Regions from separate parts of the Bradyrhizobium sp. WSM471 genome, predicted to be linked through region 1. Evidence: riboswitches for the same ligand, from Rfam matches in the RefSeq annotation. Region 1 holds a riboswitch; each other region holds the start of a gene.
The links. A riboswitch is a leader RNA that binds a small molecule or an ion and turns the genes downstream of it on or off. The one in region 1 is predicted to bind cobalamin.
Positions count from the first base shown of each region.

Region 2: another riboswitch for cobalamin. It lies ahead of BRA471DRAFT_RS00180 (TonB-dependent siderophore receptor); the one in region 1 lies ahead of BRA471DRAFT_RS38865 (TonB-dependent siderophore receptor).
Region 3: another riboswitch for cobalamin. It lies ahead of metE (5-methyltetrahydropteroyltriglutamate--homocysteine S-methyltransferase); the one in region 1 lies ahead of BRA471DRAFT_RS38865 (TonB-dependent siderophore receptor).

Region 1 covers NZ_CM001442.1:3,443,580-3,451,227, reverse strand. The annotation lists gene BRA471DRAFT_RS15025 (PepSY domain-containing protein) at 353-1,780, opposite strand; gene BRA471DRAFT_RS38865 (TonB-dependent siderophore receptor) at 1,792-4,149, opposite strand; cobalamin riboswitch at 4,266-4,468, opposite strand; gene BRA471DRAFT_RS15015 (histidine phosphatase family protein) at 4,541-5,113, shown strand; gene cobT (nicotinate-nucleotide--dimethylbenzimidazole phosphoribosyltransferase) at 5,114-6,166, opposite strand; gene cobF (precorrin-6A synthase (deacetylating)) at 6,182-6,931, opposite strand; gene BRA471DRAFT_RS15000 (energy-coupling factor ABC transporter permease) at 6,977-7,648, opposite strand, start outside.
Region 2 covers NZ_CM001442.1:41,125-48,772, forward strand. The annotation lists gene BRA471DRAFT_RS00175 (PAS domain-containing sensor histidine kinase) at 1-1,332, shown strand, start outside; cobalamin riboswitch at 1,614-1,819, shown strand; gene BRA471DRAFT_RS00180 (TonB-dependent siderophore receptor) at 2,086-4,422, shown strand; gene BRA471DRAFT_RS35960 (hypothetical protein) at 4,801-5,196, shown strand; gene BRA471DRAFT_RS00190 (hypothetical protein) at 6,282-6,506, opposite strand; gene BRA471DRAFT_RS38605 (hypothetical protein) at 6,744-6,869, shown strand; gene BRA471DRAFT_RS00200 (hypothetical protein) at 6,996-7,277, opposite strand; gene BRA471DRAFT_RS00205 (response regulator) at 7,427-7,648, shown strand, end outside.
Region 3 covers NZ_CM001442.1:1,436,763-1,444,410, reverse strand. The annotation lists partial or broken gene BRA471DRAFT_RS40140 (hypothetical protein) at 1,458-1,595, shown strand; gene BRA471DRAFT_RS06555 (cytochrome-c peroxidase) at 1,996-3,063, shown strand; gene metE (5-methyltetrahydropteroyltriglutamate--homocysteine S-methyltransferase) at 3,883-6,198, opposite strand; cobalamin riboswitch at 6,297-6,497, opposite strand; gene BRA471DRAFT_RS36220 (4Fe-4S binding protein) at 7,286-7,489, opposite strand.

The DNA of each region.
Region 1 (7,648 bases):
CGCTTGCGAGCGTGCGACAGAGCGATGGCCTCGGGATAGGGCCGGAGTTGTCGCAACGCACAGGACCGGCCCGCAACCGGCGCGACGCGCCGAGGCACTTTTTAGTGCAGCGCTGCCCGCATGGAGAGCACGTCAGTGTGGATCGTTCCACCCAGGATAAGTGCAGCGCACACGAGTTTTCCAGGGCGAAAAGCCCCATCCGTTGCACTGCAATCCACGCGCGGCGCAAATACTGTCTAATTTGCAGGCGATCGACCGGCGCTCCGGGCCATGCGATTGCTTATGAGCTATGCATGCCAGTCGGCTCAGCCTCTCTTTATTGTACGATCAGTAAGCGGTGGTTTTGCCCCGCTCAACGCATCGCGACGAGGCGGCGCCAGCCGATGGCAATGCCCGTGATGGAGAACAGAAAGCCGAGGGCGCAGAGCCCGACGACCAAACCGTCGCGCAGCAACGGGCGCGCGACGAGGACGGGAAAATCCAGCGTGTGCAGCGCGCCGTAGAACCAGCGATAAGCCCGCCGCGACGAATCCAGCCTTTGCAGCAAATGGCCGTCGGCGCCGTCGATGTCGAACCAGAGGTCGCCGCAGTACGAGCGGTAGACCGGGGCACCCGGAACGGTGGACTGCGCGGGATAGTTGTCGTTGTCGGCAAGTACGGACGGTACGCCGCAGCCGGCCGCGAGACGCGCGGTCAGCCTCTCGACCTCCTGCACATCCAGAGATCCCGTCGCCCCATCGCGGGGCGCATCCCCTGCCCTAATCAAGGTCTGAGCGGCAAGAGCGGTGCGATCCCGCCGATAGAGATTGCCGTTGAAGGCAAACCATTCGATCTCACGGGCCAACGGCGACACAGGCTGCCGATCGAGCGATGGGGCAGCCGTCCAATTCGGTGAAGCGTTCATCACGCTGGATTCAGCCGAGGTCAATTGCCCACGCGAGAACAGCCGCCCGTGATCCATCGAGAGCCAGCCACTGAAAATCCAGGTCAGCACAAACACCATCGCCGCGAGGCCGATGAGATGATGCAGCGCATGCCAGCCACGATAGGGCGAGCCGATCAGACCGCCTCGAGGTTTGATCCGCGCAAGCCCGAGCACAGCGCCCAGCAATGCTGCGATCAGTGCCAGCAGCGACAAGGTCCAGACCACGCGATCCCACAGCGACCAATTACTTCGCAGGACTGTCGGATAGATCCAGTGCAGCACGCTGCCGACGAGATTCCAGGTCCGCTCGTTGCGCGTCGTATCCAGAACGATCTCGCCGGTGAGCGAGGAGACATAGACCTCCGTTGCGGCGGCGTCGCCCAGGGCAACCCGAAACAGGGGCCGATGACGGTCAAAGCCGTTCGGCACGCTCCATTGGTCATAGTCCGCGCGCGCAACGATCGCGGCCCGCGCGGCATCCAGCCCACGGCTGCGTGCGTGGTCTCGCGCGATGGCCAGCGCGACCTCGGAAGACGAGACCGAGGCGTCGACACCGTCGGAGGCGCGGACTGCGCCCGCGCGCGACGGCCCCGCGACGACATAGACCGGTCCGTCGCTGCGCTGGATCAGGCGAACGCGCGTCGCATCCGCGATGCCGCTCGCGGCAATGGCATCGGCGACCGCAATCCTGGTCTCAGCGCTAGCCAGCGGCACGAGCCCGGCAAAGCGTTCAGATTCCGTCAGGGAGGGAAACGGAACGAAGTGCATCACGATCCCCGTCGCGAACCACATCGCGAACAGCAGGCAGAACGCGATCCCGAGCCATCGATGCAGCAGGACGATCGCGCGCATCATCGATCAGCGTCCTACCACTTGAACGCGGCCGAAATTTCATAGGTCCTAGGCGCGCCCAGCAGGATCTGGTCGGGATAGAACGGATCGCCCCAGATCGCGTAACGCTTGTCGGCGATGTTGCGTACCCGGAAGGTCAGGCGGGCCTGGTCGACCGCGTTGAACACGGTCTTGGGGATGTCGACGAAGGCGTAGACATCGGCCACGGTGTAGGCCTTCAGCGTCACGGTGTTGGCATCGGTGTTGTAACGGTCGCCGACATGGCGGCCGGTGATGCCGAGCTCGACCGCCCAGGGCGTGAAGAAACGGTACGACGCGCCGGCATTGGCGACGACGCGCGGGACGTTCGGCGGCGTGTTGCCGGAGAACGAGCCGCCGACAAAATCGTAGTCGGCGTAGCGCGCATCGACATAGGCGATGTTGCCCCAGAGACGCAGAGGCTCGATCGGACGCACGGACGCGGCAAGCTCGATGCCCTTCGATTCCTGCCGTCCGGCGAGGTTGAGCTGCATGCCGCCGGCCGCGGCATAGACGTTCTTGCGCAGGATGTCATAGGCCGAGAACGACCACTCGGCCCTGTTGTCCCAGAACAGATGCTTGACGCCGGTCTCATAGGTGCGCGCGGTGGTCAGGTTGAGCGGATCGGTCGGATTGAGCAGGAAGATGTTGTTGGCTGCGATGTCGGCGCCGGTCGCATATTGGCTGAAGAAGGTCAGGCCCGGAACGGCTTCCCACGTATAGCCGATACGGCCGGTGGTCGGGGCCCACGATTGCGAGAACGGGAAGTTCGCCTTCTCCAGAGCGAACTTGTCGGTCGAATTGCGGTCGAGCCCGATATGCTCGACGCGCAGGCCGCCGACTAGCGAAAAGCTGCGCGTGAGCTTCAGCCGGTCCTCGAATGACAGCGCCTCATTGTCGATGCGCGCGGTCTGCTGCTGAATAGTGAGCAGGCCGTAGTAGCCGCGGGGCGGATCGACCAGTGGAACGGAATCGCCGGGGAAATTTGCGGCGCCCGGCCTCACGAAATCAAGATAGCTCGAGGATAGCGTCGTGACCAAGCGGTTGTCAAAGCCGGCGATATTCGCATCCCAGATCAGGTCGGTGATGTTGCCGACCAGGCGTTGGCTGTGCGCGACATAGAAGCGCTCGCGGTCCACCAGGTTCGTACCGGAATTGAACGCCTCGATCTCGTTGTTGAACCACGTGCGCTCTGCGCCGTAACCATAGGCCTGGCTTTTCAGCGTCAGGTCGGGCGCCAGCTTCAGCTCGAAACCGCCGCGCAGCCAGACCTCCTGTGCGACGTTGCGATTGTCGAGAACGTTGTAGTTGGTGTTGAAGGTGCGGTCATCGATCGTGACCGCACCGAGATTGGTTTTGTTGTAGTTCGAGATGTAATTGCCGGACACGATCCCCGTCGTCGCATGCGAGCCACTGAAGGCAATCGGCACCAGCGGCGCGCCCCAATAGGCCTTCGAGCGGTCCTCGCGGTACTCGATCGCGCCCCAGACCTTGAGACTGTCGGAGATGCGGTAATTGAGCTGGCCCGACACGTCGAGCGTCTTGGTGTTGGTGTCGTCGGCAAAGCCGTTGAGCGAGGAACGGCTGACGTCGAAGCGATAGTCCAGCCCCTGCACATTGGTGCTGCCGCCCGAGCCGTAATGCGCCCGGAACGAATTGAGCGAGTCCCAGGAGAAATCCGCCTCATTGCGGATCGGACCGGTGTGCGGCTGCTTGGTGACGAAGTTGATCGCGCCGCCGGCGGCGCCCTCGCCCGACATCAGCGATGCCGGCCCCTTCAGGAATTCGACAGCCTCCAGATTGGCCGTGTCGGTGATCCGCGAGGTCATGTTCTGCGGACCGATCTTGATGCCGTTGTAGAGTGTGTTGATCTGGCTGTTGGTGAAGCCGCGCATCGAGAAAGCCGAGGGTTCAGCCGGATTGTCGCCGGCTGTGACGCCGACTGCTCCCTGGGCGACGTCGGACACGGTGCGATAGCCCTGCTCGCGCATGGTTGCGGCCGAGATCACTTCCACGGTCGCGGGCGTTTCGCGCACGGTCAGGCCGAGGCGCGAGGCGCTCTCGGCCACGGCATTGGTATTGAGCGGCGTCGATGCTGCCGCGATTGGCACGACTGGCTTGGGCGCTACAGACCCGGCCGCTGGCCGGCGCGCAGCTGCGCGCCGTGGGCCCTGCGCCTCCCGTACGGCGGGCCTGGCCGGCTTGCGGGATTGGGCGGGCGTGACCTCGACCGGCGGCAGAGGTTCGCGGGCCTGCTGCGCCAGTGCGGCGGGTAGATCAAGAATGACAGAGGATGTCAGCGCCGCGGATGCGAGCAGGAGCGCGCGCGGTCGTACAATGCGAACGGGAGACACGGTCTTGGACCTCGGTATGACGTCAGTGGCACGTCACAGCGAACCAAGGTCCCATCTTCCGGCTCATAAGCCTTCCGATGAAGCCGAATGTCTGTACTCCCCGACCGACATCTTCGCGTGTGACCACGGCTGACGGCAGGTCTCCTGGCTCGCGGGTCAGTACCTTACGTCGCCTTCCCGGGACCGAGACACCCAGTGGCATGTGACGCAAGATTCGCCGCTTACAGTTGCGGGGGCAGCCACGGCATTGGGGACAACGTCCCCGCACCGCATTCCCTTTTCATCCCCTCTCGGGGAAACCGTCGCGAGCATCTAGGATTACGATCAAGACAGAGTCAATGTGCCAGTTGCGGCGTTATTGCCACAACGACCAGTTTCCTTGGAGATAAGCATGGAAGGCGAGACCTTCCTCTGGCTGATACGGCACGCGCCCGTCGATGGCGTCACGGGGACGATCCATGCAGCCGACGCGCCGGCCGATCTCGGCGCTCGCGCGCAGCTGGAGGCGCTGCGGCAGCGCCTGCCGCGGGACGCCGCGAGCTATGCGAGCCCGTCGCGGCGCACGGTCGAGACGGCTCGCGCGCTTGGGCTCGACCCTCTGCAGCTGGACGAATTCAGCGAGCAGAGCTTTGGCGACTGGACCGGCCGTCGGCATGACGAACTCGCCGCGACCGGTGGCGAGGCCTATGCACGGTTCTGGAGCGATCCGGCGCGCGGACGGCCGCCGGGCGGCGAAAGCTTTGAGGATCAAGTCACGCGGGTCCGGCTGGGTCTGCCGAAGATCGGCGCCGGAGCCGCAACGCTGGTCGTGCATTCCGGCACAATCCGCGCGGCGCTGTGCATCGCGCTGGATCTGACGCCACAAGCGGCGCTGCGCTTCGTGATCGATCCGCTGTCGCTGACCCGGATCGACCGGCTCGCGACCGGCTGGCGCGTGGTCTGCGTCAATCAGCCGATGATTTGATCAGGCCGGACGATCTGGCACATTGGCCTGCGCAAAGGTCGCCATGCCGTTGTGGAGCGCACAGGCCGCCCGGACCAGCGGCAGCGCGATGGCCGCGCCCGATCCTTCGCCGAGCCTGAGATCGAGGCTGATCAGCGGTTGCACGTTGAGCGCGCGAAGCACCAGCCGATGCCCCTGCTCGGCGGACTGATGCGAGGCCAGCAGGAACGGCTGGCACGACGGGTTGAGCCGCGCCGCCGCCAGCGCCGCGACCGACACGATGAAGCCGTCGATCAACACGGGGATGTGGCGCTGCGCTGCTGCGATAACTGCACCGCAGATGGCCGCGATCTCGAGGCCGCCGACGGCGCACAGGATCTTTTCGGGCGAAGCGCCCGCAATGCCATGGCGTGCGATCGCAGCGTCGATCACCCGCGCCTTGTGCACACGGCCGGCCGCGTCGATGCCGGTGCCGCTGCCCGCGATCTCCTCGGCACCCATGCCGAGCAGGCTCGCCGCAATCGCCGCCGATGTCGTGGTGTTGCCGATGCCCATCTCGCCGAAGATCAGAAGATCGGGCTTGCTAGCCTCGGCGCGAGCGACTGCGCGCTGGCCGGCTTCGAACGCAAATGCCAGCTCTGTGGGGCTGAGCGCAGCTTCGACGCTGAAATCGCGCGTGCCGCTGCGCGGCTTGTCGGTCACGATCCCAGCCATCTCCTCCTGCGCCAGCGTGCCGGTGTCGACGACCTCCAGGCTGGAGCCCAGCTCACGCGCGAGCACCGAGATCGCGGCACCGCCGGAGGCGAAATTCGCCAGCATCGCGATGGTCACTTCTTGCGGATAGGCCGAGACGCCCTGCGCGACGATGCCGTGATCGCCGGCGAAGATGATGATCGGCACCCGCGCCGCGCGCGGTTGCTCGGTTGCTTGCAGGCCCGCAAGCTCGATCGCGAGCTGCTCGAGCCGGCCAAGCGCGCCGGCGGGTTTCGTCAGTTGCGCCTGCCGCGCGACCGCCGCCTCGCGATGGACTGCGGAGATATCGGGGCATTGTTGGGTGACCCATTCGGGGAGCATGCTGCCTCGCTTGCCTCACGGCCTGCGCTTGAGGATGTAACTGTCCATGATCCAGCCGTGCCGGTCGCGCGCCTCTTGCCGGACGGCGACAATACGCGGACCGATCTCGGCCAGCGCGCCGGACATGATAATCTGATCGGGCATGCCGAGATAGGCGCCCCACCAGATGTGCAGGTCCGCCGGATCAAGCGACTGGAACGCCGTGCCGCCGTCGAGCATCACCACCACGGTATCGACACCCGCCGGCCAGCCGCCATCGCGCAAGCGACGTCCGGTCGTGACCAGAAAGGGCTCGCCGATATCGTTGAGCGGCAGCGCATGCGCTGCACACAGCGCCTGGATCGAGGTGATGCCGGGCACGACTTCGATCTCAGGTGAAGGATCGAGCCGCCGCGCAATGCGCAGCGAGGAATCGTAAAGCGAGGGATCGCCCCAGATCAGCAGCGCGACCTTGCCTTTGCCTTCGAGATGATCTGCGATCGTCTGCGACCAGACAGCGGCCACGGCATCGTGCCAATCGTCCACGCCCTTGCGATAGTCCGCTTCAGCGGCGTCGCGCACGGGCAGATCGAACTCGGCGATGCGCGTCGTGTCGCTGGTGAGCACATCCGCGCAGATCGTCCGCCTGAGATCGGCGAGATCGGACTTGGCCGTCCCCTTGCGCGGGATCAGGACGAGATCGGCCGCGTTGATGGCACCGATCGCGGCGCGCGTGAGCTGCCCGGGATCGCCGCAACCGATGCCTATCAGGGAGAGCGTGAGCATCGGAGCTGCGAAGGGCGGCCATGACGGCCGCCCGTTCGCTTGTCTCTAGGCCGCGTTGTGCAAACGCGGCGTGACGAGGCCGGCCGCGGTGACGCCGCGCAGCGACTTCGCCAGCGCCAGCACGCCGAGATCGGCAAGAGGCTCGATCACGATGACGAGCGCATAGGACGCCGCGAAGGTCGCGATGCTGGCAAGGTTGGTCACGGCAAAACCGGCGCCATAGAGCGCCCAGAACGCGACCCAGGCGATGACGCCGGCCTGATAGGTCGTCGAAAGCGCCAGCGCCTGGCGGTACTTCAGATCGACATAGGCCGTGTTGCGCGAAATGATCCGCGTGGCGATTGCCTGGATCCCGAACAGCGGCACCAGCAGCGTGGTGACGTTCATGCCATATTGCGGCAAGTCGGGCGGCTCGAAGAAGATGCCCTGGAACAGCAGGCCGAACGCGAGGCCGAAGGCCGCAGGCGCCGCTCCAAACAGCAGGAACAAGGTCGAGCCGAGGATGAAGTGCACTTCGGAGACGCCGACCGGGAAGTGCGGCAGGATCTCGAAGAAGATAAACACGAGTCCCGTGGTGGCGAGCGTGCGCGCCGCGAACGACGTGATGCCCTGCTCGCGCACGGTCTCGACCGCGAGCTTCAAGGCAACGCCGCCGACGGCGATGCCGGTTGCGTAACTCAGCACGAGCTTGGCGTCCGAGACTAGTCCGGGTTCGAT
Region 2 (7,648 bases), 3.4 Mb from region 1:
GCGGAGCATGGGCGCTTTGAAGCGGAAGGCTGGCGCCTGCGAAAAGATGGCTCCCGCTTTTGGGCTTCGGCCATCATCGATCGCATCACGGACGAGGCTGGCAACATCGTCGGGTTTGCCAAAGTCACGCGCGATGTTACGGACCGGAAGCGCGCCGAGGACGAGCTCAAACACGTCCAGGAGCAACTCGCCGCATCCCAAAAGCTGGAGGCGGTGGGGCAACTCAGCGGCGGAATCGCGCACGACTTCAATAATCTGCTCATGATTGTCCTTGGCAATCTCGAAACAGCTGAACGACACGTGAAGGCGCCCGGAGCCAATCTGAACCGGGCGCTCGCAAACGCGAAACGAGGCGCGCAGAGAGCCGCGGCTTTGACCAGCCGCTTGTTGGCATTTTCGCGCCGGCAGGCGCTCGATCCCAAGCCGATCAACGTGAACAACTACGTCAACGGTCTGCAGGAATTCCTCCAGCGTACGCTCGGAGAGAGCATCGAAGTCCAAACGGTCGGAAGTGCGGGGCTATGGCAAATTGAAGCTGACGCCAATCATCTAGAGTCAGCCATCGTCAACCTGGCAATTAACGCTCGTGATTCCATGCCCGACGGCGGAAAGCTGACAGTGGAAGCTGCCAACATCTCCGCCGACGATGACTACTGCCGGCTCAATCCTGAACTGGCGCCCGGTCAGTACGTCGCCATTTGCGTGACTGACACCGGTGGCGGGATGTCGCGCGATGTTCTCAGTCACGCCTTCGAGCCGTTCTTTACCACCAAGGAGCCGGGTCACGGCACCGGCCTTGGCTTGAGCCAGGTCTATGGCTTCGTCAAACAATCCGGAGGGCACGCAAAAATCTACAGCGAGGTGGGGCAAGGCACGACGATCAAGCTGTATTTCCCGCGCTTCACCGGCAGTGCCCGACACGAGGAAGTGGCACCTGAGGAGCTCGCTGAGGGTGAGATATTCGAGACCATTCTCGTCGTCGAGGATGATGAAGATCTGCGCGTCTATATTTCTGACGTCCTGCGCGATCTCAACTACCGCGTTCTCTCGGCCCGCACCGCCCAAGCCGCCCTGACCATTCTCCTGCAGGACCAGTCGAAGGTCGATCTTCTTCTCACGGACGTGGTCATGCCCGGGATCAATGGTCGCGAACTCGGCCGGCGCGCGCTTCAAATTAGACCGCGACTGAAGATACTGTACATGACCGGGTACTCGCGCAATGCCGTCGTCCATCAGGGGAGGCTTGATGAAGGCGTAAACCTGCTGGAGAAGCCGATCTCGCAAGCGAAACTAGCGCTGAAGGTGCGAGAGATTCTCGACCAGCTGACCTAAGGTCAGACAGCGGTAGCATCCTGCGACCGCCGGCGCCGGCGACTACCACTCTTCCAACGCCCGCTCGTGATCCTTAGGCGAAGAGCGCCTCAGGCGTCTTGATGTCCGCTGTCTCTGGTAAAACGGGCGCGTGGCTGAATTTGCCGCGCCGGGGGTCTTTGACCCCGCAGGCTGACGTCAAGTCCCGGGAGACTGGCGGGCGCAGCAGCGACACCCTGCGACCATCGCTGGGCGAGCTGGTTTAAAATCCCTCCCGGTTGTTGACGGGACGATCACCAGATGCCACTTTCGTGATCGGTAGTGTCCGCAAGGACTCATCAAGGGAATGCGGTGCGTCCGTCTCGGCGGACCATTCCGCGGCTGCCCCCGCAACTGTAAGCGGATAGCCGACGACCAGCAAAACCACTGGAGCCAATCGGTCTCTGGGAAGGTGGTCGAAGGCGATAACCCGCGAGCCAGGAAACCTGCTGCCAGCCATAAGTCACGCGCGAACGCATTGGGCGGGGTGCCTCGATGTCGGACAAGTAGCCGGTGCATCTGCCGCTTGGGGCGAAGGCAGGTGACTAAGGCAACCGCGGTGACGGTTTGTTTGCGTCGCCGCAGAGCGTTCTTGTGCAACATCTTCATTTCGGCAGCGGCATTGCGCCGGCATTTTCGCTTAACCGCAGTGGCATCTCTCAGGGCGTGACCGGCCGCATGCCTGGCACTCGGTCTGGCCTGCTCATCTTGCTGCTCTCTACCTCGGTGTGCCCCATGGCAACGGCGCAGACCGCCGCCCGGGACACCTCCCGAGAGGTGGAGCCCGTGATCGTCTCGCCACCTGCCGCGCGACGGGCTCCCGCCGTCAGCGCGGGCGCTCAGAAGCCGCGGACGGCCCGCCGCGCCCCGGGGCGCAATCTGTCCGCTTCGGTGGTCGCCGTCCCGGCAACCCAGCCATTGAGCGGCCCGATTCAGACGCCGCTGAACACGGCCGCCGTTACTGGCGTTGGCTCCCGGCTTGGAATCACGGCACGGGAAATGCCCGCGACCGTCGAGGTCATCGACCAGCGCGTTATGCAGGAACTTGGCATCCGGACGACCACCGACGTCGCCAAAGCGGCGGCCGGCGTGACCGGCGGCGATGCTCCGGGTGCACCCGCCATCTTCTCGATGCGCGGCTTTTCCGGGGACCAGATCAGCACTCTCTACAACGGCATCCAGATCGGGCCATCGACCATGACCGGCCGCCCCATGGATGTCGCCGGATTGCAGCAGGTGGAGATCATCAAGGGGCCGGATTCACTCGTAGCCGGCTTAGGGGCGACCGGCGGCGCAATCAATTTCGTCACGAAGGCGCCGCACACCGGGCCTGTTGTCAATGACGCCTTCACCTTCTACGATTCCTTCAACGGTTATCGCGCCGGCTATGGTTCGGGCGGCAGCACACTGATCGACGGGCTCGACTACCGCTTCGACATCAGTCACTTCAACAACAAGGGATTTATCGACGACACCTATTCGAAGCTCAGCAATGTCTCGGGCCAGCTGAACTATCGCGTCAACAACAGCCTGAAGGTCTGGGGCGCGGCCGAGTACAGGCAGGATAAGGACCGCTTCTATTGGGGCACGCCGCTGGTGCCGGCGAATGCGCCGGGCATCGTGCCGACATCAGGCGTCGTTTCGGGCCAGTGGAGCAACTACTACCTCGGCGGCGGCACGCCGGTCCCGGTCACCGTCGATGCGCGCACGCTGACGACAAACTACAACGTGCTCGACAACCACAGCGGGGCGAACGAGCTGTGGCTGCGCAGCGGCTTTCAATGGGACATCACCAACAACATCTCCCTCAAGAGCCAGGTCTACGGCTATGACGCCCACCGGCACTGGTTCAATAACGAGATCACCTCATTTGATCAGACCGTAGGCAATTTCGCGGGCGCGCAGAGCATCTATCGCGAGCGCCTGGCGCTCGATCATGCGCAGCGGCTCTACGGCAACATCACAGACCTTACCGTCAATTCCAATCTGGCCGGCATGGACAACCGTTTCGTCGCCACCGTCGCGGCGAGCAGCTCGCAATTCAACGTCTCGCAGGACACGCTGTTCTCTTCGGACTACGTCGATCTCCTCAATCCGGACCGCGGCCTTTATGGTCCGCGCAGCGACGAGAAGATCTACACCCACCTCGACACGACCTCGCTGTCGTTCGAGGACCGGCTCAAGCTGACATCGACCTTCGCCCTGATCGGTGGCATCCGGTTCGAGGACATCAAGCTGGACCGCACGCGGTTTGATCCCGGTGGAGTGCTTGAATCCGCTAAGGGCTATCCCTTCTCGACGACGTTCAATCCCGTCACCGGCCGCATCGGCTACACCTGGGACGTCGCCCCTGGCGTGATGCTGTACAGCCAGTACGCGACTGCGGCAGACCCGACGGTGGCCAACATTTTCATCCTGGCGCCGTCGGTGCCGCTGCTCCTGACGACATCGCGGACCTATGAGACCGGGGTGAAACTGCAATCGGCCGACAAGCGCGCGGAGGCCACCTTCTCGGCCTTCGACATCGAGCGCAAAAACGTCTACGTTGCCGAGAGCGGCATCGTGTTCAACGTCGCCGGCAAGATCGAAGCAAAGGGCATCGAGATCGCCGCGGCGATCAACCCGGTCGCCGGCCTGAAACTGTGGGGCAATGTCGCCTTCGTGCAGTCGCGCTTCATCGATTTCAGCTATGTCGATGGTAACGGCGTGTTTCAGTCCTATTCGGGCAAGACACCGCCCAACGTGCCTAGCTTCGTTGCCAATGCCGGCGCGTCTTATCGCTTTGAAACGACACTGCCGGTCGAAATCGGCGGCCTGATGCGTCACGTCGGTGACCGCTTCAACTTCCAAGACAATCTCGTCACTATGAACGCTTACACCACGTTCGATGCGTTTGCGTTCGTCGATATTCCCAAGGCGTACTTCCCGAGTATCGACCGGACCCGCCTGAGCTTCCGCGTAAGGAATTTGACCAACAAGCTCTACGCGGCTTGGGGCGACCCCGGCTACATCGACCAGATAATCCTGGGCGCACCGCGGAGCTACGAGGTGGCGGCTTCATTCAAGTGGTAGCAGGTGCAGCATGCGCCGGCGGTTGGCCCGTAGCTGACCTGCAAGGCGGAGGCGGAGCCGAGCCTATCCTCGTTTTCAACATTCCAAGCAATCCTGATCCTGTACCTCAGGACAATAGGTTCGAAAGCCGAATTGAAGTTTTATTATCCCGTCTACGGCGCCCCCCAAGCGCCGTGACAACAACCCAGCCCCCCCAATGCCGCCCCAGTTTCCCAAACGCTGGGGCGGCCCCCCCTTTGGCCAGTTTTGTCGGCTCTGTTGAGCACGTATGTGCGTTAGGCTTACCTATAAAGGTTTTTAGCGGGAAGCCGGCCGAAGCGCCGGCCGACTCGGGTACCATCGCACAAAACCCGTCCGGTTTGCGTTCGGTGCATCGCGTTGAGTTTTCAGTTGTCTACATTGAAAATCCTTGCCGGCCAGCCCGATGGCCGTGGCAGTCTTGCGCTGATCAAGCAGCATCTGGCGGTATTCTATACGAGCGGGCCGGAATGGACTGCACGGATGAAGTCGCTTGCTGAGCGGGCTCCGCAGCTGGACATTTTCGCGCAAAGGCTTGTGGTGCGAGATGCTGGCGATTGGGTCATTACCGACGAAGGCCGCGCCGTCCTTGAAGCACTTGAGCGGCCAGCGTCAGGCAATTCATCTCATTCAGCAGAGGCGACCATTTCCGAAGGCGTCTCTCGCTTGCGAACCGCGCCGACAAGATCCTTGGAGCACCGTAAGCGCCGCCGCATAAAAAGGCGCAGACATCGAGGCTCAGAGTCATCTGCCTGAGGGCATCGGAGCGCAGGCAGCAGAAGGGCCGCTGTTTTGAGCAGCGGCCCTGCCGGGTGTGCAATTGGATCGAAATGAAATCTTTGACCAGCCCCGGTAAGGCAGCGTCGCCGTTGCCAGATGTTCCCGCCATAATCCATGTGAATCGAGACGCTGAAAAAGCGGCTCATCGCTGAGCGTGCCTACTAATGGCGACCGGCGAGCAGTCGGGCCGGGCGTCGTTGCGACTGGTCCTAAGTTAGGCGGTTGCAGGCCCGGGCGATGCCAGCCACTCGCTATTGCGGGGCCTTTTCAGCTTGGCGCTTGCGGATCAGGGCCTCGCGGGAGGTGCGAGACTTCTTGCCTCGAGATTGTCCAGGTCGCTCTTGTCGCCATGTACCTGAGCGCCTGGCTCTGGAGCAGCGCCACCGATGCTGCAATCTGTTCCCGAGACCGGCGGAGCATTTCCGCCGACATTTGCTTAGTCTCGAATTGAGGCTGCGGATCCGTCTCGAATGGCTTGTGTGTGAGCATGGCCGATTTTGACCCTCCTGCTCTATTAACATAGGTTAGAAAGCGCGGCCGACACGGTCCAAAAGTGGACGTTCCATGGCCAATTCGGCCGCGTTTACCAGCTGTGGCCGGCCACGTGCCTCATGGGTTAGGGTCAAGGTAAAGGCGCGAGGCCAGCCGGCGGATCTTCTTTTTAGTCTTTTGTCCGGTTCTCTCGCTGAGCCCTGATCTCGGCACGGGCGGAAGCGCTCTCTAAGATCGAACGCCTCAGCTCTCGGATCGCCTCCTCGCGACAACCTAAGAGCAGGCTGCGTTGATGCCGTACATCTTGAGCTTGTTTCAGGGCTTCGTCTGCGCGAGCAAAAATGGAATCAGACATGCTTCACCATGGATCCATCCGACACAGCAGCCATTTGCATAAGCTAATTGCCCCCCGCGAGTTCAAATCCGCTAGCGCTGTTCGAGCGACCGCAGGCGTAGCCCCGGCCTAGGAGGGACGAGGAGGCCGGGGCTTAGGATGGTCCTCGCGCCGGGCTGGAGGAATCGGCACGAGCAAGCCCAATTGCGGGTTCGCCCGTTCGTTCCTGGATTGCTCATTCCACCGCTCGCAGACCTCGCGCCGTCGGCTCATAACGCTGGCCGTGCTGTTCCAGCCAGCCACCTTCGACCATCTTCCGCGCCAGAGCCATCGAGCATACCGGCTGACTGCCACCGGGGTGATACAGGCCATCTGCGCGCTGGATCAGGTAGCCGTAGACGCGGCCCAGTCGCAGCGGCTTGATCATTCCAGGAAAGAGAACGACAGAGTGGTCGGGCATCGCCCAGTCCCGAACACGTCGGATGACTGGCCGGTTCCCGATCAGGTCGAGTGCATCCGCACCGAGTGATCCGGTACACGGGTTCTGACCTCATTTGTTAAGGCGCGAATCGCCGAAGCCTGTCTGAGAGATTGCCGGGCGAGGATTCACAGGGGTGGGGACATCAGAACGATGCAGCAGTCACGTTATCCGTTGCTGAGACGCTGGACGCCGGAAGAGCATCAACGACTGCTGGCGATGGCGGCGGCGGGCCGCCGACCAGACGAGATCGCCAGCGCGCTCGGCAGGACAGAAGCAGCCGTGCGAGGGCGCGCGCATGTACACAACATTCCACTCCGACTCGTCACTCAGAAGCGAAAGTGAGCCGAGGCTGTCTTCGGTTAGGCGACTCTTTTTCCGGATAGGCGTACCGTACTTCCCATGATCAAGGGCGTAGCCATAGCTGCTCTTCTGCTGGCTACGGCGGTTGTGACCCATTGCGGGCTACGCTCAATCTAAATCGACAAGATATGCTAGGATCAAGTCTTCGGTCTGTGCTTTGAGAGCGGCGTCTCGATAAATAGCAATCTCGGCTTGGTCAGCTCTGCGGATTGCCAGCTTCGCGGTCGAGGAGCAAAGCGGCACGCCATTCGATGTCAGGGCGATCAGGTCCTCACGAACCCAATCCTCTTTGCACAACTCGAATGCCTCAGGGAAATTCTTCGCTTCGAAGGCGAACGTAGCTTTGCCGTCAACGTCCATCGCGAATACGGAGCCCGATAAAACGGTCACTGAAACTCACTTTCGGTATCGAACAACCGTTGACCAAACACGGTCCCACAAATTATTTTAGGCGCAACGACCAGACTGAAGCCCAGAGCCATCCTAAGGCAACATAGCTTTGGATTAGTAGCCGGGTAAAATACGGGCGGGGTAGGGTTATGGCTTCTGTGCTTCTGATCGAGGATGAATCCCTTATCCGCATGATGATTGCGGACATGCTGGCCGAGCTAGGTCATAGCGTCGCTGGTGAAGCCAACGATTTGCAAAGCGGGCTTTCGCTCGCCTCCATGCCGGGCATTGATGCCGCCATTCTCGACATACAGCTTGGGGCACATAGTTCTGAGCGCATCGCAGAAACGCTGCAAAGCAACGGCGTTCCG
Region 3 (7,648 bases), 2.0 Mb from region 1:
TGCTGTGATCCCCGCGTCGGTCAAGAGACCACCTGCGATCCGGCAGCCATATTGAACGGTGAGAATAACCCGCTCATTCCGAACTCCGGCCGGCTCTCGATCGGCGGCAGTGATCGTGCACGCGTACCGCCTAGTTTCCGCAACCGCCCCCATGCCTAGCCCGATCCACTCGAGAGCGGAACATAGTACAAAAGCGAGAGCGGGTCTTATCATTCGACTGCACCTGATCTGAAATATCGTTCCCTGCTCTGTACAATCTGACGCTACGGGCGATTCAAGCTCCTTCGATCGCTCTGCCGGATCAACGTTACTCAGGTGACTGCGGTGTCGCAGAAGCGAGGCGAGCGGTATCCCCCGGCAGTGCCCTTGGATGGGGCCGGAACGATTTCATTATCGGTGCGCAGCGGGCAGAACGTCGGTGAACCAAGGCTATGGGCCGAGCTTTTCAGGTCGGCGGCGGCCATGAGGGGCGCGACGGCCCGCGGCGCCGGAGCGCTACATTCCTGACCCAGGCGCAGGCGCTCTGTGAGCGGACGCTATTTAACGCGGAATGCTCCCGCGGCACAGGTCCCGAAATTTTGCTTCACAATCTCAATGTAAAAGGAAATGTGGCCGAGACGAGCCGTTCAAAGGCAGACTGCCGCTCAAGCAGACGCTCTTCGAGCATCTTACGCTGGAGATCATCTAGCTCGCTTTGAAGCCTTCTGCGACAACGCCAAATGTCATTCCGTACAGATCTGATCTCATTCAAGCGCTCGTCAATCGAAGCCATCACGGATACCGTATCCAACTTAAACCAGCCATGGACGAGTGCTCAATCACGTCCTTCCTCGCTAACACGCCGATAGATCTCAGGACTTGGGCCATCCGCGGACATGATGTCACGATCTCCTCCCAACGTGTCCTCTTGTATCGGCGTCTTTCAACGCAAGAGCACGAAGTAGCGGTTGCTCCTGCAGAAGTTCAGCTTATTTCGCCCTCAGCCCGCAGGATTTCAAAAGCTACCAGCAGCCCGTGAGTGGGCCGACTAGGTAATCCAACCAACACCCGCCGGATCAGGGGTCAGGCCAGTCCCTGTCGAATTGGAGTAGCGATTAATCGGACGGTCGCACCGTCAAACTCTGGGCAGCCGCGCCTTTCAGACTTGAGCACGGCAATTGCCATGCCAGCGAACCTCAGGTGGAATTGAAACAAGCCATGTTCGGTTCTGAGGCTCGTCCTTACAAACGAGCCGGGCTTCGTGGTGACGGCGCGCCAGAGCGGCCTGGATATAAGTCGGAGAGGCTTCAGTCGGCTGGCTCGGCGAAATCGTGAACGATGCGCACCGCCGGGCGCCTCTCAGTGTCTCGCCCAGCTGCGTAGGTCTTGTTACCGCCGTTCCCGCGTGCGGCCGGCAAGCTAGCAAGCGAACCTCACCACAATAGTATCTACGATCACCTCTAGCCGGGCCTGGCGCTTGTGGCATCTGTGACACTGAATGTAGTGATCACACCAAGACATCAGACTTTGTTTGTTCGTCCGGACCCGTTCTACAACTAAATCAGCAACTTGCATCTCGGACGCAACTGGCATCGCAGTTGCTAATTGTCCAATGACACCGTGAGCGCTGAGCCCGGCCAGCGGAGTAAGACGGATACATCGATTTTGCGGGAGGGTATTGGCCACCCAATCGCTTGATGGAGCACCGATGCGTCCACCGGACAGCTTACTGCTTGCGGCACACTTGTTGTTGTCAGATGGACCATCACGCCGAACGTTGAGGCGCTAGGCTGATCAACCAACAGAAAGGCCGCGATCTAAGCTCAAAGCGAACTCGCGAATCACGTAAGCCCCTCAAGCCCGTGCGTGAACGCCGGCGGCCAGCTGCAAAGTCGCACATTTTGATGCAGGCTCGCTTCAGATGATCCGCTGCATGCTGCGCCGGACCGTCGAGGAACGCGTGGCATCGCTTTCGACGGTTTCCTTGTTTAACAATCAGAACTAATGAGGCGGTGTATGAACATGTCAATCTCGGAGCTTCGGCTTGTCGCTGAAGCATCTATTTTAGCTATTGGGCTGCTGATGTCGTCAGGAGCTAACGCCGACGATGATCTGATGAGAAACGCCAAGCAGATCTTCCATCCAATACCCTCGGTCATTCCTGCAGTAAAAGACAATCCGGTGACGCATGGAAAGGTCGAGCTTGGCAAGATGCTGTTCTTCGATCCGCGGCTATCGGCGAGCGGAATCATTAGCTGCAATACGTGCCACAATCTCGGCACCGGCGGAGTCGATGCCGGTCCGACCTCCATTGGTCACGGCTGGAAGGTCGGCCTGCGCCGGGCCCCAACTGTCTACAACGCAGTGTTCAATGCGGCGCAATTTTGGGACGGACGCGCCGCGGACCTCAAGGCGCAAGCCACCGGCCCTGTGCAGGCGAGTGCCGAAATGAATGCGACTCCAGATCATGTGCTCGGTCTCTTGAACTCAATGCCCGGCTATGTCGTCTTGTTCAACAACGCTTTTCCGAACGAAGCGAGACCGGTCACCTTTGAAAATTTTGCGAAGGCGATCGAGGCTTTTGAAGCGACTCTCATTACACCTGGGGCTCCGTTCGACCAGTATCTGGAGGGCAATACACGTGCTCTCGATGATCAGCAGAAGTCAGGGTTGGCACTGTTTATGGCGAAGGGATGTTCCTCTTGCCACAATGGAATCAATCTCGGTGGACAGGCCTACTTCCCGTTCGGCGTGATGAAAAAGCCGGACGCCAGCGTGCTTCCGGACGCCGATAAGGGCCGATTCGCGGTTACCAGGGCGGCTGGCGACGAATATGTCTTCCGCGCGGCGCCATTGCGGAACGTCGCGTTGCGAGCCCCTTACTTCCATTCGGGCCAGGTTTGGAGCCTGAAGCAAGCTGTTGCCCTAATGAGTGACATCCAGCTCGGCGCCAAGCTTAGCGATAGGGAGGAAAACGACATTGTCGCATTTCTGAATTCGCTGACCGGTCGGCTGCCTAAGATCGAATATCCGATACTGCCGACGCGCACCAACACGACACCAAAGCCTTCAATAGACAGATAGCCTTAGCAGCACCGGCCTCATTCCCTGCCGAACAGCAACAGAAGCGCTCCAAGAACCGGGGGTCCCGCAATGACGCCAAAATGAATGATCCCCTGCTGTCACTGATAAGCAGGCACATAAAAAGCCGCCCGGCCTCAATGCGAGGCCGGGCGAAAGTCACGCGGGAGCGACGCTGCTTTCCGCATCGTTCCAGCTTTCGTCGGTAGGGAGGACTACCGGCGATCGACTTACGACGAGGGCATTCGCCGTCAAACAAGGAGAAGCGGATATCGCTCTGCACAACTTAGCGAGCCGCTTGCCTTCCGCTCCTGTCGTAAACTTCAGGACTTGCTCACCACTTGCCAGCTGTCCGGTTGGCACGGGCAGCGCCTTGATGGAGCTGGGATCCATCGCGCAGGCGGTTTAACTGCCGAGCTCTGAAACTCAACCGTCAGTTTGCCGTCACGCGCCAGTATTTTGGCACCGCCGAATACCAGCAAATCTTCCCGAAGACCGCGCGAAGGCGCAAATTAGGTATGAAATTCCGCAAGCGCGGTAAAATAGATTGTTGTGATGGGACGCATCCATGGGATGGATAAATGAAGCGATAGGACCGTGGTTCGCGTCGAGCGTAAGTGACTTGGAATATGTCACCTAATCGGTATGGCCGGCATGCGGTCGTCCGCCGGATTCGAGCTTGTCGCCGCTGTATGCGATCGCCTCCGCCGGGGCAAACCGGCATTCGTAGGCGCTGGACACTTTGGAAGCTCGCAAGGATATCGCGAGCTCCCAAAGCGCGTCATCTTATTCACAGATACGTTGGCGACACGCTCCGTACGATCATGCCTCGGCCCGCAACTCGCGTGCGGCGGCCACCATATTGATGAGCGCGGGACGCACCTCCTCCCATCTTCGAGTTTTCAGTCCGCAGTCGGGATTGATCCAGAGCTGCCGATCCGAAACCCGCTGCCGCGCCAACACAATCAGCTGCTTGATCTCGGCTGCTGCGGGAATGCGCGGTGAATGAATGTCATAGACGCCCGGCCCAATTTCATTAGGATAATTGTAGCTCTTGAAAGCGTCGAGCAATTCCATTTTGGAGCGCGACGCCTCGATTGAAATGACGTCGGCATCCATTGCTGCGATCGCATCGATGATTTCGTTAAACTCGGAATAGCACATGTGCGTATGGATCTGAGTTCCGTCAGCGACAGCGGAGGAGCAAACACGGAAACTGTCCACTGCCCAATCGAGATAGTCCTTCCACTGCGATTTGCGCAGTGGCAATCCCTCCCGCAACGCAGCCTCGTCGATCTGGATCATGGTCGCTCCAGCCGCCTCAAGGTCGATGACCTCGTCTCGGATCGCGAGAGCGATCTGTCGGCATGTCTCGCTCCGCGGGATGTCGTCACGGACAAACGACCAGTTCAGGATCGTCACCGGTCCGGTCAGCATAGCCTTGACGGGTTTTTTGGTCAGAGACTGCGCATGTCGCCACCATTTAACGGTCATGGGCTTCGGGCGGGAGACATCTCCAAACAGGATAGGAGGACGAACGCACCGCGAGCCATAAGACTGAACCCAGCCGTGCTTGGTGAATGCGAAACCCAACAGCTGCTCGCCAAAGTATTGAACCATGTCATTGCGCTCGAACTCACCGTGTACGAGCACGTCCAGGCCGATATCTTCCTGCCAATGCACGGTATGGGCTGTCTCCGCTTTCAGAAGCTGCTCGTACTGCGTGTCATTCAGCGCTCCCCGCGCATGAGCTGCACGCGCATTGCGGACGTCCGCCGTTTGCGGGAAGGATCCGATGGTTGTGGTTGGAAACATCGGCAATGCGAAGGCGACGCGTTGGACGTCGGCGCGCTGGGTGAACGCACTGCGACGGCGACGCATGCTATCGTCGATCGCGGCCATTCGTCCGGCGACGTTCGCACTGTGGATCTTCGGCGATGTTTCGCGGGTGACGGATGCATCCTCTGAGAGCGTGAGTTCATCGGCCACGTCGGCAGCATGGCCAGCCAGCGCTTTGCCCAATATCGAAAGTTCCTTGATCTTCTGCACTGAGAACGCCAACCACGTCTTCAGATTGGGATCGAGATCGATCTCTAGTTCAATATCGGTCGGAACATGAAGCAGCGAGCAGGAGGGGGCAATCTGAACACGGTCCCTGCCCAGTTTTTTGACCATAGGAGCAAGTTGGTCGAGTAGCGCCGGCAGATTAGAGCGCCACACGTTGCGACCATCAACGACACCGAGCGAGACCACTAGATCTCTACCTGCTCTGGCGACAATCGCGTCCAACTGGTCAGGTGCACGAACCAGGTCGACATGAACCCCGGCAACGGGCAAGGCCAATACTGTTTCAAGATTGTCGCCGACAGCCCCGAAGTATGTGGCCAGCATGATTTTAAGCGCCGGCACGGCCTTAGCGAAATGAGCATAGGCCCGGCGGACAGCGGCCCGAGATGCTTCGTCGACGTCCATCACTAGGCATGGCTCGTCGAGCTGAACCCATTCAGCGCCGCGCGAGGCTAGTTCGCGGAGAACATCGACATAGACGGGGAGGAGTCGATCAAGCAGCGACAGCGGATTGAATGCGGGATTTACGCTTTTGCCGAGCTTCAGGAAAGTGACTGGGCCCACTAGGACGGGCCGCGTCTGATAACCGAGGCTTCTTGCCTCCTCATATTCCTCGATCGGCTTCCGAGAGGCATACTTAAAGATCTGATCCTGGTGAAATTCCGGCACCATGTAGTGGTAGTTCGTATCGAACCACTTCGTCATCTCCTGTGCGGCTACGCCGGGCCCATGCTGAGCGTGACCACCGTCTTGAGCGCCACGCGCCATGGTGAAGTAGGTTTTGAGCGACACAGGACCTTCGTTCCAGCCGTAAACGTCGGGAATCGCGCCGACCATTAGGCTGGTATCGAGCACATGGTCGTAGAGCGAGAAGTCATTCGAAGGAATGACGGTCGCACCGCGGGATTTTTGCCGTGCCCAATTAGCGGCACGAAGTCCACTCCCCGCCTCGAGGAGCTCGGCTTCGCTAGATTTTCCCGCCCAGTAGCTCTCGAGCGCGAATTTGAGTTCGCGTCGTGGGCCGATGCGTGACGTCCCCAGTGTGGCAACGGGAAGCGAAAGGATTGACATAGCTTAGACCCCATGTTGGGGCAAAGGCCATGGCGGACGCAGACAGCGAACATCGCGTGAGCGACAACTGCTTGGCGCACACCGGGACGCCCCGCCCGTGGACGATATCTTGTCGAGGCAGGTCTCCTGGCTCACGGGTCGTCGCTGCTGTCCGGCCTTCCCGAAGCCGCATGGCTTCAGTGACTTCGTTGGACAGCGGCTCGCCGCTTACAGTTGCGGGGGCAGCGCCGGCATTGCACCGGCTTCCCTCTTAGCTCCGGATCAAACGAAATCCGGAGACCGCGACGGCTTGGATTATGCGCACGAGGATCGATGCGTCAACCTACCGATTCTCGCTGCGACATTGCCCAAGCGATTACGAGCGCACTAGGCAGGTAAGACGGTCTTGCTCGCGGCCTAGTGAACACGCCCGGATCTGTGGAGGCTCCGCTTTTGAAATGCATTCGCTCCCTGCTCGCGTAACGGTTGAGCTCCACCACCGGAACGAACCCGGGCGGCTTTCGGTATCTGTGTGATCGCGAGGAGGCGACCTTTTCCGTCAGCAGCTTTTCGAACCTGCGCGTCAGGAAGGTGCGATCATCCTCGGCCGGCATCCGTTTGGTCACAGCCCACGAGGCTCCCTAGACATTTCGAAAGCCGGATTGCTCCAGGACCGAACGGATGATCAGGTCGGCTCCTTGGTGTTCGGCGGGCCCGCGACCAGGCACGAGGTCGTCCGCCTCCGTGAGGTTGGCCAAGATGATCTTCTCGGTGCACTAGGTGTTCACGTGCTCAGCGACTTTTGCGCCGGCTTCGATGCGTCCGTGGCCGCTCGACGCCGGGTCTGCCTCGCCTCGACTCGCCGCCAGCGAAGATAGGCCGTAACGCGGCCACTGAGCATCGAGGGCCTTGTCCTTGTTCGTGACAAATTCGACGGTGTCCTCCGACAGAGCCCTTTGAGGGGTTCCTCGGCGTCGCTCAGCGTCTTAAGCTCATAACGATGTTAATCGACCTCGATGCGCCCCATGCGGTCGTGGTCTCCTCAAGGTCCCACATCTACAACTTCGTTCGCGAAATCGAGCGATGAGGCCTTTTGGTCGCGGGCTGCCTATCCTGTCTTGGACGGGACACAGGTGTCAGGGACCGGACAGACCACCGCGCATTGCGGCGTGTCGCAATGGCCCTCGCACTCCGTACATTTTTTGGCATCGATAACGTAAATGTCACGCTTCAGACTGATCGCCGCGTTGGGACACTCGAACTCACATGCGCCACAAACGGTGCATTGCGAAGCGACGATCTTGTAAGCCATGCCTTCCGACTCCTTAGGCGAGCGATGCCATGGGCGATCCCTTTCAAATGCCGTGCCAAACGCAGACGCGCTCAATGTTGGGCAATTTGCCCAATTCGGCTGTCCCGGGTCTGAGACCATGTTGCGTCTGCGACAGCAACAGGTCGCTTCAATTTCAGG